Regions from separate parts of the Streptomyces sp. NPDC051219 genome, predicted to be linked through region 3. Evidence: riboswitches for the same ligand, from Rfam matches in the RefSeq annotation. Region 3 holds a riboswitch; each other region holds the start of a gene.
What was found. A riboswitch is a leader RNA that binds a small molecule or an ion and turns the genes downstream of it on or off. The one in region 3 is predicted to bind thiamine pyrophosphate.
Positions count from the first base shown of each region.

Region 1: another riboswitch for thiamine pyrophosphate. It lies ahead of thiC (phosphomethylpyrimidine synthase ThiC); the one in region 3 lies ahead of AB0M62_RS20505 (thiamine ABC transporter substrate-binding protein).
Region 2: another riboswitch for thiamine pyrophosphate. It lies ahead of thiO (glycine oxidase ThiO); the one in region 3 lies ahead of AB0M62_RS20505 (thiamine ABC transporter substrate-binding protein).

Region 1 covers NZ_JBFBAS010000003.1:222,081-227,176, reverse strand. The annotation lists gene AB0M62_RS06020 (IclR family transcriptional regulator C-terminal domain-containing protein) at 1-673, shown strand, start outside; gene AB0M62_RS06015 (SsgA family sporulation/cell division regulator) at 773-1,264, shown strand; gene AB0M62_RS06010 (YibE/F family protein) at 1,328-2,719, opposite strand; TPP riboswitch at 2,791-2,904, shown strand; gene thiC (phosphomethylpyrimidine synthase ThiC) at 2,897-4,669, shown strand; gene AB0M62_RS06000 (hypothetical protein) at 4,764-5,096, opposite strand, start outside.
Region 2 covers NZ_JBFBAS010000002.1:349,241-354,336, reverse strand. The annotation lists gene AB0M62_RS04370 (thiazole synthase) at 1-645, opposite strand, end outside; gene thiS (sulfur carrier protein ThiS) at 651-905, opposite strand; gene thiO (glycine oxidase ThiO) at 902-2,080, opposite strand; TPP riboswitch at 2,078-2,191, opposite strand; gene AB0M62_RS04355 (FAD-dependent oxidoreductase) at 2,298-3,611, shown strand; gene AB0M62_RS04350 (Rv2175c family DNA-binding protein) at 3,710-4,075, shown strand; gene thiE (thiamine phosphate synthase) at 4,147-4,797, shown strand; gene metF (methylenetetrahydrofolate reductase [NAD(P)H]) at 4,897-5,096, shown strand, end outside.
Region 3 covers NZ_JBFBAS010000017.1:79,839-84,934, reverse strand. The annotation lists gene AB0M62_RS20520 (hypothetical protein) at 1-115, shown strand, start outside; gene AB0M62_RS20515 (hypothetical protein) at 131-340, shown strand; gene rlmN (23S rRNA (adenine(2503)-C(2))-methyltransferase RlmN) at 697-1,803, shown strand; TPP riboswitch at 1,823-1,933, shown strand; gene AB0M62_RS20505 (thiamine ABC transporter substrate-binding protein) at 2,003-3,094, shown strand; gene AB0M62_RS20500 (iron ABC transporter permease) at 3,175-4,782, shown strand; gene AB0M62_RS20495 (ABC transporter ATP-binding protein) at 4,782-5,096, shown strand, end outside.

The sequences.
Region 1 (5,096 bases), on a different contig from region 3:
GCCGGCAAAGCAGCTCGCCCGTGAGGCTGGCATTCCGCTTCCGACCGCGTACCACCTGCTGCGCACCCTCAGCCACGAGGGCTATCTGCGCCGGGAGAACGGGGTGTTCGTTCTCGGTGCGGCTGCCGAGCGGCTGGGCGGAGGCTGTGCCCAGCAGAATCAACGCAGGATGATCATCGACTCGCTCGCGCACTGGCGCGACATCATCGGCGTCCCGGTTTACTTCGCGCTCTACCGCGAAGGCGAGGTCGAACTCGTCTCCGTCGCCGACACACCCAGCTCGCCCGCCGTCGAGGAGTGGGCCGACTTCCGCGAGACGGCGCACGCGCATGCGATCGGTCAGTGCCTGCTGAGCCAGCTCGACGAGAAGTCCCGACAGGACCATCTCGACCGCTATCCGGTACGGGCCATCACTCCGTACACGGTGCGGGACAACAGGGCACTGCGCCAACGCCTGTCCTCGACGGAACGTATGCAGCCGGTCGTCGAGCGCCAGGAGTACGCACTCGGAACAGTGTGCGCCGCCATCCCGATCACGGCCGGATCGACCGCCGGGACCATGGCCATTTCGCTTCCTCTGCATCAAGAAGAGCGTTTGCTCTATGCAGTTGACCGACTTCGGAGTGAAGTAGGCGCGCTGTTGAGTTCGCTCGCGTTCTCTATCAGTATCTGAAAACTCACTTCTTGTGGTCCCCTAGCGCTTACACCACGATTGGGTCAATACGGCCAGAGGGATCATTTCTGACCACTCTCCACAACAGCGGGGTTGGCAATGCGCGAGTCGGTGCAGGCAGAGGTCATGATGAGCTTCCTCGTCTCGGAGGAGCTCTCGTTCCGGATTCCGGTGGATCTGCGGTACGACGCGAGCGACCCGTACGCCGTCCGGCTGACCTTCCGCCTTCCCGGCGACGACCCGGTGACCTGGGCTTTCGGCCGCGAATTGCTCCTCGACGGCGTCAACGGGCCCTGTGGGGAAGGCGATGTCCACATCGTCCCGGCGGGTATCCCGGCCGAAACCCCGGCCGAAATCCGGGCGGGCTCCCCGGTCGCCGCCTACCTCCCCGACGTACACATCCTGCTCCAGGTCGGCCCGGACCGGGCCCGGTTCCGGGTGGGCGCCGCGCCCCTGATCGCGTTCCTCGACCGTACCGACCGGCTCGTGCCCCTGGGGCAGGAGCGCGCGCTCGGGGACTTCGAGGGAAACCTCGACGACGCGCTCGTACGGATCCTCGCCGAGGACGCGGAGGAGCAGAACGCGGGCTGATTGCGCCCTCGCCTCGCCACGCCGCCACGCGCTCGCCTCCCGGACTGTGCCCGGACCGGCACTTCAGGCCTTGCGGCGCCGGCCTCTGCCCCCACGCCTCGGCGGGGGGGCAGAGGCCGACGCGCCCCCGGATCCCGACGCGCCCCCGGATCCCGGCGCGCCCCCGGATCCCAGGGCGCTGTCGGAAGCCGGGCGGTCGGCGGACACCACCAACGCCGCCAAGGCCGTCGTCACCGGCACCGAGGCCACGAGGCCGATGGATCCGACGAGGGTCCGTACGATCTCCTCCGCCACCAGCTCGCTGTTGGCAACGGTCCCCACACTGCTCTGCGCGATCGAGAAGAGCAGCAGCAGCGGCAGCGCCGCGCCCGCGTAGGCCAGCACGAGCGTGTTGACGACGGACGCGATGTGGTCCCGGCCGATCCGGATGCCGGCCCGGTAGAGGGCGCGCGGACCCATCGTCGGGTCGGCCTGGCGCAGTTCCCATACCGCCGACGTCTGAGTGACCGTCACATCGTCCAGTACGCCGAGCGAACCGATGATGACGCTCGCGAGCAGCAGGCCGCTCATGTCGATGTCCGGGTAAAGGCCGTGAATCAGCCCGGTGTTGTCGTCCGTGTTGCCGGTGAGACTGGCCCAGTCGATGAAGCCCGAGCCGAGCAGGCCGATCAGCAGCAGCGAGATCAGTGTGCCGATGACGGCGACGGACGTACGGGCCGTAAAGCCGTGGCACACGTACAGCGCGATCAACATGATCGCGCTCGCCCCGACCACCGCGACGATCAGCGGATCGGAGCCCTGCAGAATCGCCGGGAGGATGAAGAGCGTCAGGATGGCGAAGCTGACCACGAGCGCGATCAGCGCGAACAGGCCGCGCAGCCGGCCGACTGCGACCACGGCGACGGCGAAGATCCCCGCCAGCACCGCCAACGGGACCTTCCGGTTCACATCGGTCACCGAGTACTGAAGGTCGCGGGGTGCGTCCGGCGCGTACGCCACCACCACGCCCTGTCCCTCGGTCAACTGCCGCGGCGCGTCAGGCTGGATGATCTCGACGAAGGTGCGGCCCTTGTCCTCGCCGGTGGTCACCTTGATCGTCGCTCTCGCGCACTCCCCGTTCTGGGCCTGCTGCGCCTCGCGGCCCTCGGGCGTCGACGTGTCGCCTGTCGGTGGGACCTGCGCGGCGTTGACGTCCTTGCAGTCGACTTTCTCGACCTTGGTGACCGTGCCCTGCTGCGTCTGGCGGTCGAAACCCACACCGGTGCGCTCGTGCGCGGGCGCACCGCCTGGCCAGAGCACCACCAGACCGACGAGGACCGCGGTGGCGAACGGGATCAGAACAGCGGCGATGACCTTGCGCAGGTGCTGCGAGACGGGAGCCGCAGGACCGTGGCCGTGGGAGTGGCCGTGCGGGTGGCCATGGGGCTCTGGTGGGGGCGGGGGCAAGGAGGTCACCGACCGATCATCGCAAGAACACAGGGGGTCCACTGTTCAGCACGCCAGAGAGGACGCTAGCGTGGGGGCACCTTTGCACACGCGGGAGCTCGGAGCACCGGGCTGAGAGGGCGCTGACGAAGCTGCGCCGACCGCCGAACCTGTTACCGGGTAATGCCGGCGTAGGGAGTAGGTCTCATGACCATTCAGGATGCACGCACGCCTGCCGCCGATCCGGCGGAACGCAAGCCGGGCTGGCACAAGGGATACGTCACGGGCTCGCGCCCCGACCTCCGCGTGCCGGTACGTCAGGTGCACCTCACCAACGGCAAGGACGTGACGCTGTACGACACGTCCGGTCCGTACACCGACCCCACCGTCGAAACCGACGTCCGCCGCGGGCTGCCGCCGCTGCGGGAGAACTGGATCGTCGGCCGCGGCGACACCGAGGAGTACGCGGGGCGCCCGGTCCGTCCCGAGGACGACGGCATCAAGCACACCTCGCCGCGCGGGGGCCTGCGCAACCTCGACGCGGTCTTCCCCGGCCGCCCGCGCCAGCCGCGGCGGGGCCGGGACGGGCAGGCGGTGACGCAACTCGCGTACGCGCGCCGGGGCGAGATCACTCCGGAGATGGAGTACGTCGCGATCCGCGAAAACGTCTCTCCCGAGGTCGTACGGGAGGAGATCGCGGCCGGCCGGGCCGTGCTGCCTGCCAACGTGAACCACCCGGAGATCGAGCCGATGATCATCGGCAAGCGGTTCCTGGTCAAGGTCAACGCCAACATCGGGAACTCGGCCGTCACGTCCTCCATCGAAGAGGAGGTGGAGAAGATGACGTGGGCGACGAAGTGGGGCGCGGACACCGTCATGGACCTCTCCACCGGCCGCAACATCCACACCACCCGCGAGTGGGTGCTGCGCAACTCTCCCGTGCCGATCGGCACCGTTCCGCTCTACCAGGCTCTGGAGAAGGTCGACGGCAAGGCCGAGGAGCTGACCTGGGAGATCTACAAGGACACGGTCATCGAGCAGGCCGAGCAGGGTGTCGACTACATGACGGTCCATGCCGGTGTGCTTCTGCGGTACGTGCCGCTGACCGCGCGCCGCAAAACCGGCATCGTCTCGCGCGGCGGCTCGATCATGGCCGCCTGGTGCCTGGCGCACCACAAGGAGTCGTTCCTGTACGAGAACTTCGACGAGCTCTGCGCGATCCTCGCCGCGTACGACGTCACGTACTCCCTCGGTGACGGCCTGCGCCCCGGATCGATCGCCGACGCCAACGACGAGGCGCAGTTCGCGGAGCTGCGCACGCTGGGTGAGCTCAACACCATCGCCAAGCGGCACAACGTACAGACGATGATCGAGGGCCCCGGTCACGTCCCGATGCACAAGATCAAGGAGAACATCGACCTCCAGCAGGAAATCTGCGAGGAGGCGCCGTTCTACACTCTGGGCCCCCTGACCACCGATGTCGCCCCGGCGTACGACCACATCACGTCCGGCATCGGGGCCGCGATGATCGCCTGGTGGGGTACGGCGATGCTGTGTTACGTCACGCCCAAGGAGCACCTGGGCCTGCCGGACCGCGACGACGTGAAGACCGGCGTCATCACGTACAAGATCGCGGCGCACGCGGCGGACCTGGCGAAGGGGCACCCCGGCGCGCAGGAATGGGACGACGCGCTGTCGGACGCGCGGTTCGAGTTCCGGTGGGAGGACCAGTTCAACCTGGCTCTCGACCCGGACACGGCCCGTGAGTTCCACGACGAGACACTGCCCGCCGAACCGGCGAAGACGGCGCACTTCTGCTCGATGTGCGGGCCGAAGTTCTGCTCGATGAAGATCTCCCAGGACATCCGGCGCCGGCACGGCGACGCCCTGCAGACCGACGAGATCGAGGCCGGGATGGCGGAGAAGTCGGCGGAGTTCGCGGCGGCGGGCAACCGCGTCTACCTGCCGCTCGCGGACTGACCCGGGAGCCAGGGCCCGGGCCGCGCCGCGAAAAAGGCGGTCCGGGTCGGCTCACTTCCCTGTCATTCGGGGGCGTATACCGGTGCCTTGCGGGTCACTTCCGGGTCAGGACGCAGAGTTCACCGCTGTCGGGGTCGCCGACGTACGTCCACAGCGCCGGGGCGTCCTGGGTGCCGATCGCTTCGTACGAGAAGAATTCGTCGTTGTAGTCAAAATCGACTTGGGTGGCCGGGGCATCGTCGTCCGGCAACGCCCATTCGTCGTGCCGCCAGGTGCCCGGACCCGGTGCGAGGACGACGGGCTCGTCGGCCGTGCAGACCCCGGCCGCCGTGAATGTCATGTCCGGAGCCAGGGCGAGAGTCCCGCCCTCCTCGTCCTGCCAGGCGCCGACCAGTTCCGCCTGCGTGAGCACGAGCGGGTCACCGAG
Region 2 (5,096 bases), on a different contig from region 3:
CTTCTGAGCGCGGGTGACCGCCGAGGCCAGCATCACCGCCGCGCAGCCGAGCTCCATGGCGAACGCGGCGTCGGACGCGGTGCCGGCGCCGGCGTCGAGGATCACCGGGACGGTCGCGCGCTCCGTGATCAGCTGGAAGTTGTGCGGGTTGCGGATGCCCAGGCCGGAGCCGATGGGGGAGCCGAGCGGCATGATCGCCGCACACCCGACGTCCTCCAGCCTGCGAGCGAGCACCGGGTCGTCGTTCGTGTACGGCAGGACCGTGAAGCCGTCGTCGACCAGGATCTCCGCCGCGTCCAGCAGCTCGACCGGGTCGGGGAGGAGCGTGCGCTCGTCGGCCACGACCTCCAGCTTGATCCAGTCGGTGCCGAGCGCCTCACGGGCCAGCCGGGCGGTGAGTACGGCCTCCCCGGCGGTGAAGCAGCCCGCCGTGTTCGGCAAGACGCGGATCGAGAGCTTCTCCAGTACGGACAGGACGGAGCCCTGCACGCCCGGGTCGAGGCGGCGCATCGCGACGGTCGTCAGTTCGGTGCCCGACGCGGCGAGGGAGCGTTCGAGCGCATCGAGGCTGGGCGCGCCGCCCGTTCCCATGATCAGCCGGGAGGAGAACGTGGTGTCGCCGAGGGTGAGAAGGTCGTCGGCCATGGCGGTCAGCCCCCCTGGACTGCGGTGAGGACCTCGACGCGGTCGCCGTCGCCGAGTGCGGTGGCGGGCCACTGCCCGCGCGGGACGACGGTCTCGTTGACGGCGGCGGCTACTCCGGAGCGGGCCTGGGTGAGGGCCGAGACGAGCGCGTCGAGTGTGGTTCCGGCGGGGAGGTCACGGGGCTCGCCGTTCACGGACACGTGCACGGGCTCCGTCACGCCTGCGGTCTTCGAAGGGGCGGCGTTCGAAGGCGTGGTCATACGGGCTGCTCCTGACGCACGGGAGACGGGGCGGGTGAGAATCGGAGGGGGCTGAAAGGGCGTGCGATCTCGGGAAGCTCGCCGGTGGCCAGTACGGCGGCCATCACCTCGCCGGTGACCGGCGTCAGCAGCACACCGTTGCGGAAGTGCCCGGTCGCCAGGTGCAGGCCGGGGAGGGCGGTGGGGCCGAGCAGCGGCGCGTTGTCGGGGGAGCCGGGGCGCAGGCCCGCCCTGGTCTCGGTCAGCGGGAGTTCGGTGATGCCCGGCACCAGCTCGTGGGCGTCGCGCAGGAGCTCGTACACACCACCGGCCGTGACGGTCGTGTCCCAGCCGAGTTCCTCGCTGGTCGCGCCGACGACCAGCTCGCCGTTCGCGCGCGGAACCAGGTAGACGTCGCTGCCGCGGACGACGGCCCGTACGGTCCGGGTGAGGAACGGGGCGTACGGGCGGGGCACCGTCAGCCGCAGGACCTGGCCCTTGACGGGACGTACTGGCGGCAGCACCTCGGCCGGTACCCCGTCCAGTCGGCCACTGTGGCTGCCCGCAGCGAGGACCACCTGGTCGGCGCCGAGCTCGGTGCGGTCGGAGAGCACAGCCCCGCGGGCCCGGTCGCCCGCCACCGTCAGGCGCGCGACCGAGACGCGGTGGAAGACCACCCCGGCCCGCTCGCACGCGGTCAGGAGGGCGGCCGCGAGCCGGCGCGGGTCGACCTGGTGGTCGCCGTCCACACGGAGGCCCCCGCGCACACCGGGCGCGAGCATCGGTTCCAGGCGACGGCACTCGCGGCCGGTGAGCCACTCCGACTCGAGCCCGCAGCGCCTCTGGAGGGCATGGAGTTCGCGGAGATGCGCCCGGTCGTCGGCGTCGAGCGCCACGGCGAGCGTGCCGCAGGCCCGGAAGCCGATGTCCTGGCCGCTCGCCTCGGCGAGTTCGGCCGCGAACCCCGGGTAGCGCTGCGCGGAGGCCAGGTTGAGCCCGAGGAGGGTCTCCTCGCCGTAGTGGAGTTCGGTGACGGCGGCGAGCATGCCGGCCGCGACCTGGGCGGCTCCGCCGCCCGGATCCGGGTCGGCCACGGCGGTGCGCAGCCCGCCGAGAGCCGCCCGCCAAGCCGTGACCAGACCGATGATCCCGCCCCCGATGACCAGGACGTCGGATCCCTTCCAAGATGCGTGCATGGGCGTCCAGCCCCTCCCTTCGCCGGCATGACCCGGATCAGGTTCGTACGGTCGGAGGCCGTCCCAGCCTCCCTCTCAGCCCGGTGCGTCCGGACTCCCGCGAGTGGTTTTCGTCGGCCAGACTAACCCCCGGGGTCAGCGCGCAGTAAGGGAGCCGCTCACGGTGCGGTGGGGAGCCCCCCTTCCTGACGTTTCGTCAGATGCGTAAGGTGATCGGGTGAGCGAGCAGAGGCAGGCAGAGCAGCGCATCGTCGTCGTCGGAGCCGGAATGGCAGGTGTGCAGACCGCCGTGGCCCTGCGCGAACTGGGTTTCACCGGGTCGGTCGTCCTGCTGGGAGCCGAGCCGCACCAGCCGTACGACCGGCCTCCGCTTTCCAAGGCGGTATTGCTGGGCAAGGCGGAGGGATCCGCGTTCGACGTGGACTTCGAGGCGCTGGCCATCGAGCTCCGGCTCGGGCGTGAGGTGACCCGCCTGCGTGCGGCGGCGCACGAGATCGACACCCCGGCCGGGCCGGTGCCGTACGACGTGCTGGTCATCGCCACCGGCGCGGAACCGGTCACACTGCCGGGCGGCGAGGGAGTGCCCGGGGTCCATCTGCTGCGCACCCTCGACGACGCGGAGCGGCTGCGGCCGGTGCTCGCCGAGCAGCACGAGATCGTGGTCGTCGGGGCGGGCTGGATCGGTGCGGAGTTCGCGACGGCGGCCCGGGAGGCCGGCTGCGCGGTGACCGTCGTGGAAGCGGCAGACCGGCCGCTCGCCGGTGCGCTGCCCGCCGAGGTCGCCGCTCCCATGGCCGGCTGGTACGCGGACAGCGGCGCACGTCTGCTCACCGGGGTGCGGGTCGCGCGTATCGAGCCGGGCTCGGTGGTCCTCGCGGCGGGAGCAACACCGCCCCCGCGTCCCGAAGGGCCGGACGGAGAGGCGGGCGGCGGTCCGGACGCTGGGACGGCGGGAGGGCCGGAGGGGGAGACCCGGCTCGCCGCCGGAGCCGTGGTCGTGGGTATCGGTGCCCGGCCCGCGACCGGCTGGCTGGCCGGATCGGGCATCGCGCTCGGGCCGGACGGTTCCGTCACCGCCGACGAGCGGCTGCGCACCTCGCTGCCCGATGTGTACGCCGTGGGGGACTGCGCCTCCTTCCCGTCCGCGCGCTACGGCGAGCGGCTGCTCGTCCACCACTGGGACAACGCACTCCAGGGGCCGCGGACGGTCGCCGCCAACATCCTCGCGGATGCGACCGGCGGTGTGCCGGAGGTCTACGACCCCGTCCCGTACTTCTGGTCGGAGCAGTTCGGCAGGTTCGTGCAGTACGCCGGCCATCACGGCGCCGCCGACACGATGCTGTGGCGCGGGGATCCCGCCGGGGCCGCCTGGTCGGTCTGCTGGCTGCGGGACGGCGTGTTCGTCGCTCTGCTCGCCGTGGGCCGCCCGCGTGACCTCGCCCAGGGGCGCAGGCTGATCGAGGCCGGGCTGCGGCTCGATCCGGAGCGTGCCGCCGACCCGTCCGTACCGCTTAAGTCCGCCGTTCGCTGATGCTCGCGAGGGCGTGGCGACACCTGCGACCCCCGCTGCGACGCCCCGTCCGCCCTCCCTGGCTACCCACTGTCAGTCCGGGATGGCAGGCTTGTCCCGTGACCGAGATTGACGCAAAGATCGATGCTCTCGTCCCCGCCTGGCTCCACCTGCCCGACATCGCGGAAATGCTCGATGTCGAGGTGACGCGCGTCCGGCAGCTGGTCAAGGAGGGCCAGCTGATCGCGGTGCGCCGTGGTGAGAACCGGGCGCTTCAGGTGCCCGCCGCCTTTGTCGACGGCAACAAGGTCGTCAAGGGCCTCGCGGGGACCCTGACGCTCCTGAGGGACGACGGCTACAGCGACGCAGAGATGCTGGAGTGGCTCTTCACCCCCGACCCGACCCTGCCGGGCACGCCCGCGCAGGCCCTGAGCGAGAATCGCGGCACGGAGGTGAAGCGCCGCGCCCAGGCGCTCGCCGTCTGACTGATCCGACACCCGCGGTGTGCGGGCCGGCCCCCGGTCCGTACACCGCCCGCCACGGGGGGAACGTCTCCATGTCCACCGCACGCGCACTGCTGTCCGACGCCCGGCTGTACCTGTGCACGGACGCGCGCAAGCGCCAGGGCGACCTTCCCCAGTTCCTCGACGCCGTGCTGTCCTCCGGCGTGGACATCGTGCAGTTGCGCGACAAGGGGATGGAGGCCGGCGAGGAGCTGGAACACCTCCAGGCCTTCGCCGACGCCTGCCGCCGGCACGGCAAGCTGCTCTCCGTGAACGACCGCGCCGACGTCGCCCACGCCGTCGGCTCCGAGGTGCTGCACCTGGGGCAGGGCGACCTCCCGGTCCCGGCCGCGCGCGCGATCCTCGGCCCCGACGTACTGATCGGCCGTTCCACGCACGCCGAGTCCGAGGTGGACGCGGCGGCCGCGGAGCCCGGCGTGGACTACTTCTGCACGGGCCCCTGCTGGCCCACCCCGACCAAGCCGGGGCGGTACGCGCCCGGTCTCGGCCTCGTGCGGTACGCGGCCTCGCTCCGCCAGGACCGGCCCTGGTTCGCGATCGGCGGGATCGACGCGGGGAACCTGGACGAGGTGCTGGACGCGGGCGCCCGGCGGGTCGTCGTCGTGCGGGCGATCACCGAGGCGGAGGACCCGGGCGCGGCGGCGGCGGAGCTCGCCAAGCGGGTCGCGGCGCGGAGCGCGTAGCCGTCTCACGTATGTCCAACAGGTGGACGGAAAGCCGACAAACCGTGCATATCAGCCTGAATTCTTGGGGCTGCGGGTGACCCTGGCTAACCTTCCCGTATGGCCCTAGGCACCGCTTCCACCAGGACGGACCGTGCACGCACAGTCCGTGACCTGCTTGCATCCGGCAAGCAGTCGTATTCCTTCGAGTTCGCAGCCCCCAAAACCGAGAAGGGTGAGCGGACGCTGTGGAATGCCATCCGCCGCATCGAGGCCGTCGCGCCGACCTTCGTCTCCGTGACATACGGAGCGGGCGGCAC
Region 3 (5,096 bases):
CGAATGGGCGCCCACCTTCTTCGGCCTCGGGCTGGCACTCTCCCACTACGAGCAGCACGACGGCACCCTCACCGCCAAAGTGCACGACCTCCGCCCGCAAAGGGAAGCCATGTAGCAAAAGCGCTGACCCATGGTCGCCATGCCCGTCATCGTCTACCCGCCGTCACCCACCGGCGGCCGGCGCGTGCGCATCGACGGGGAAATCCTCGGCATCGCCTACAGCGACGCCGACCTCGCCGAGTTCCTGCGCCGGGCCGGAGCCGAGGAGCCGGAGGAGCTCATCCACTCGGTGCTCATCGAATGGCGCGGCGGCCGACGGCACCAGTACGACCCCGCATAGCGAAGCGCCCGCCCCCGGTGAAGGGCGGGCGCTTTTGCAGGCGATCTACGGGCGGCCGGTCAGCACATCTTGTAGCCGACGCGGGTCGAGTGGTATGAGCACGTGTCCGCCGTCGCACCCGTCGACTTCCGCGGCGTCGCGGTGTCCTTGTCGTTGTTCCCACGTAGGCCACACAGGACAGTGACGCGGGTTCCACGCGTACCCGTACGTTGACGTCACCTGCTTGCGAACCGCTATCTGGGCCGTCCCTGGGCCGTGCGAGGTTGGCCGACTATGACGGAGGGCGACCGCGAGTGACCGGCCGCTCACCCCTCTGACCTGGGCGCCCCAAGTTGATCTGCGACACTGGATGAACCATGCCTGTACCTGGAGAACTCACTTTCGTCGCGCCTCGGGGAGCCAAGAAGCCCCCGCGGCACCTCGCCGACCTCACGCCCGCCGAACGCCGCGAGGCCGTGGCCGCGATCGGCGAGAAGCCGTTCCGGGCCAAGCAGCTGTCGCAGCACTACTTCGCGCGGTACGCGCACGACCCGGCCGAGTGGACCGACATCCCCGCCGCGGCGCGGGGGAGGCTCCAGAGCGAGCTGCTGCCGGACCTGATGAATGTGGTGCGGCACATCAGCTGCGACAACGACACCACCCGCAAGACGCTCTGGAAGCTGCATGACGGGACGCTCGTCGAGTCGGTCCTAATGCGCTACCCGGACCGGGTGACGATGTGCATCTCCTCGCAGGCCGGCTGCGGAATGAACTGCCCGTTCTGCGCGACCGGACAGGCGGGCCTCGATCGCAACCTGTCCACCGCCGAGATCGTGCACCAGATCGTGGACGGCATGCGCGCCCTGCGCGACGGCGAGGTCCCGGGCGGCCCGGCGCGGCTCTCCAACATCGTCTTCATGGGGATGGGCGAGCCGCTCGCCAACTACAAGCGGGTCGTCGGTGCCGTCCGTCGGCTGACCGACCCGGAGCCGGACGGCCTGGGCCTGTCCCAGCGCGGCATCACGGTCTCGACCGTCGGCCTGGTCCCGGCCATGCTGCGCTTCGCCGACGAGGGCTTCAAGTGCCGTCTCGCGGTCTCCCTGCACGCCCCGGACGACGAGCTGCGCGACACCCTGGTGCCCGTGAACACGCGGTGGAAGGTACGTGAGGTGCTGGACGCCGCCTGGGAGTACGCCGAGAAGTCCGGCCGCCGGATCTCCATCGAGTACGCCCTGATCCGCGACATCAACGACCAGGCGTGGCGGGGCGACCTGCTCGGCCGGCTGCTCAAGGGCAAGCGGGTCCATGTGAACCTCATCCCGCTGAATCCGACGCCGGGGTCCAAGTGGACCGCCTCCCGGCCCGAGGACGAGAAGGCGTTCGTCGAGGCCATCGCGGCCCACGGCGTCCCCGTGACCGTGCGGGACACCCGGGGCCAGGAGATCGACGGAGCGTGCGGCCAGCTCGCGGCGTCCGAGCGGTAGTCTGACGTCGGACATTTGCATATTCCGACAGGGGAGCGCCACAGCGCTGAGAGTGCGACAACCGTCAGGTCGCAGACCCTCTGAACCTTGCCCAGGTCATTCTGGGTAGGAAGTTCGGTCATCACTCAAGCTGTTGCGCCCTGCTCACCTCGTGTGAGCGGGGCCGCGTCTCTTCCTGGTCACCCCAGGAGGAATTTCAGTGAGCACCACCAAGAAGCTGGCGGCTACCGCCATAGCCGCCGCTGTCGGCGCCTCGACGCTCGCCGCCTGCGGGGAGTCCAAGGACTCCGCCACGGACGGCGGCTCGAAGTCCGGGACCGTCACTCTCGTCAGCCACGACTCCTTCCTCGCCTCCCCGGCCGTGCTGAAGGAGTTCACCAAGGAGACCGGCTTCACGGTCAAGGTGCTGAAGAGCGGCGACGCGGGCGCCGCCCTCAACCAGGAGATCCTCACCAAGGGCTCCCCGCGCGGCGACGTCTTCTTCGGCGTCGACAACACGCTGCTCTCGCGCGCCCTCGACAACGGCCTCTTCACCTCGTACGAGGCGCAGGGTCTGGACCGGGTCGCCGCGGAGCTCCAGCTCGACCGGGAGCAGCACCGCGTCACGCCCGTCGACACCGGTGACATCTGCGTCAACTACGACAAGAAGTATTTCGCGGACAGGAAGCTCGCCCCGCCGCAGTCCTTCGACGACCTGATCAAGCCCGAGTACAAGAACCTGCTCGTCACCGAGAACGCCGCGACGTCCTCGCCCGGTCTCGGCTTCCTGCTCGCCACCGCCGGCAGGTACGGCGACGACGGCTGGCAGGACTACTGGAAGAAGCTCAAGGCCAACGGCGTCGAGGTCGTCGACGGCTGGGAGCAGGCGTACAACGAGCGCTTCTCCGGCTCCGCCGGCGGCAAGAAGGCCAAGGGCGACCGGCCGCTCGTCGTCTCGTACGCGTCCAGCCCGCCGGTCGAGGTGCTGTACTCCGAGCCGCAGCCGCAGGAAGCCCCGACCGGTGTCTCCACCGGCACCTGCTTCCGGCAGACGGAGTTCGCGGGCCTGCTGAAGGGCGCGAAGAACGAGGCCGGCGGCAAGGCACTGCTGGACTTCCTGGTGAGCAAGAAGTTCCAGGAGGACATGCCGCTCAACATGTTCGTGAACCCGGTGGTCAAGGACGCCCAGCTGCCCGAGCTGTTCACCAAGCACGGTGTGGTGATCGAGAAGCCCGAGACCGTGGCTCCGGAGAAGATCGCCGAGAACCGTGAGCAGTGGGTCAAGTCATGGTCCTCGCTCGTCCTGAAGTAGGGACTGACAAGGCCGACGAGGCCGTCCGGCCCGCCGGCGCGGCGAGGGCCGGACGCGGGAGCGCGGCGCGGCTCGGCCTGATGGCCGTGCCCGTCGCGTTCTTCGCGGTCTTCTTCGCCTATCCCGTGACTGCGATCGTCGCCCGTGGACTGAAGGCCGACGGCGTCTGGCGGTTCGGGCGGATCGGCGAGGTGGTGAGCGAGCCGGGCATCGTCCAGGTGCTGTGGTTCACCACGTGGCAGGCGCTCGCGTCCACGGGGCTGACACTGCTCCTCGCGCTCCCCGGCGCCTATGTCTTCGCCCGCTTCGACTTCCCCGGCAAGCAGCTCCTGCGGGCGGTCGTGACCGTGCCCTTCGTGCTGCCGACGGTCGTGGCCGGCTCCGCGTTCCTCGCCCTGCTGGGGCGCGGCGGCCTGCTGGACGAGACCTGGGGCGTACGGCTCGACACCACGGTGTGGGCGATTCTGCTGGCGCACGTGTTCTTCAACTACGCCGTGGTCGTCCGGACCGTCGGAGGTCTCTGGTCCCAGCTCGACCCGCGCCAGGAGGAAGCCGCCCGGGTGCTCGGCGCCGGCCGCTTCGCGGCCTGGCGGCGAGTGACGCTGCCCGCGCTCGGCCCCGCCGTGGCCGCCGCCGCGCTCATGGTCTTCCTCTTCACCTTCACCTCTTTCGGAGTCGTCCAGATCCTGGGCGGCCCGGCGTTCTCGACGCTGGAGGTGGAGATCTACCGGCAGACCGCGCAGCTGCTCGACCTGCCCACCGCCGCCGTGCTGACGCTGGTGCAGTTCGCGGCGGTCGGCGCGGTCCTCGCGGTGCACGCCTGGACCGTACGCAGACGGGAGAGTGCGCTGCAGCTGGTGGATCCCGCGCGGACGGCCCACCGGCCGAGTGGCGCCGGCCAGCGGGCACTGCTCGGCGCGGTCCTCGCCACCGTACTGGTGCTGATCCTGCTGCCGCTCGGTGTGCTGGTCGAGCGCTCGCTCGACGGGCCGGGCGGGTACGGCTTCGCCTTCTACCGGGCACTGGACTCGGCGGACGGCGGAACGTTCCTGGTCCCCCCGCTGGCAGCCGTCGGGAACTCACTGCAGTACGCGCTGGTGGCCACGCTCATCGCCCTGGTCGTCGGGGGGCTCGCGGCCGCCGCGCTGACCCGGCGCGCGGGACGGTTCGTACGCGGCTTCGACGCGCTGCTGATGCTTCCGCTCGGCGTCTCGGCCGTGACCGTGGGCTTCGGCTTCCTGATCACCCTCGACGAGCCGCCACTGGATCTGCGGGCCTCCTGGATCCTGGTTCCGCTTGCGCAGGCGCTGGTGGGCGTCCCCTTCGTCGTACGGACGATGCTGCCCGTACTGCGCGCGGTCGACGGGCGGCTGCGTGAAGCGGCGGCGGTGCTCGGGGCGTCCCCGTTGCGGGTCTGGCGGGAGGTCGATCTGCCGATGGTGCGCCGGGCGGTGCTGATCGCCACCGGCTTCGCCTTCGCGGTCTCCCTGGGCGAGTTCGGGGCGACCGTCTTCATCGCCCGGCCCGACAACCCGACGCTTCCGGTTGCGGTGGCGCGGCTGCTGGGGCGGGCCGGGGAGCTCAACTACGGGCAGGCGATGGCCCTCAGCACGATTCTGATGCTGGTCTGCGCGGCGGCGCTGCTCGCGCTGGAACGCATCCGTACCCAAAGCTCCGGGGAGTTCTGATGGCTGATGCCGACGCGCTGCTGCGGCTGAATTCCGTGACCGTACGGTTCGGCGAGCGGGCGGTGCTCGACGCGGTGGACCTGGAGGTCGCCGAACACGAGATCGTGTGCGTGCTGGGGCCGAGCGGCAGCGGCAAGTCGACCCTGCTGCGCGTGGTCGCCGGGCTCCAGGAGGCGTCGGGACGGGTGCTGCTGGCGGGCGAGGACCAGACCTCGGTGCCCGTCCACCGCCGGGGCGTCGGGCTGATGTTCCAGGACCACCAGCTGTTCCCGCAACGGGACGTGGGCTCGAATGTAGCGTTCGGGCTGCGCATG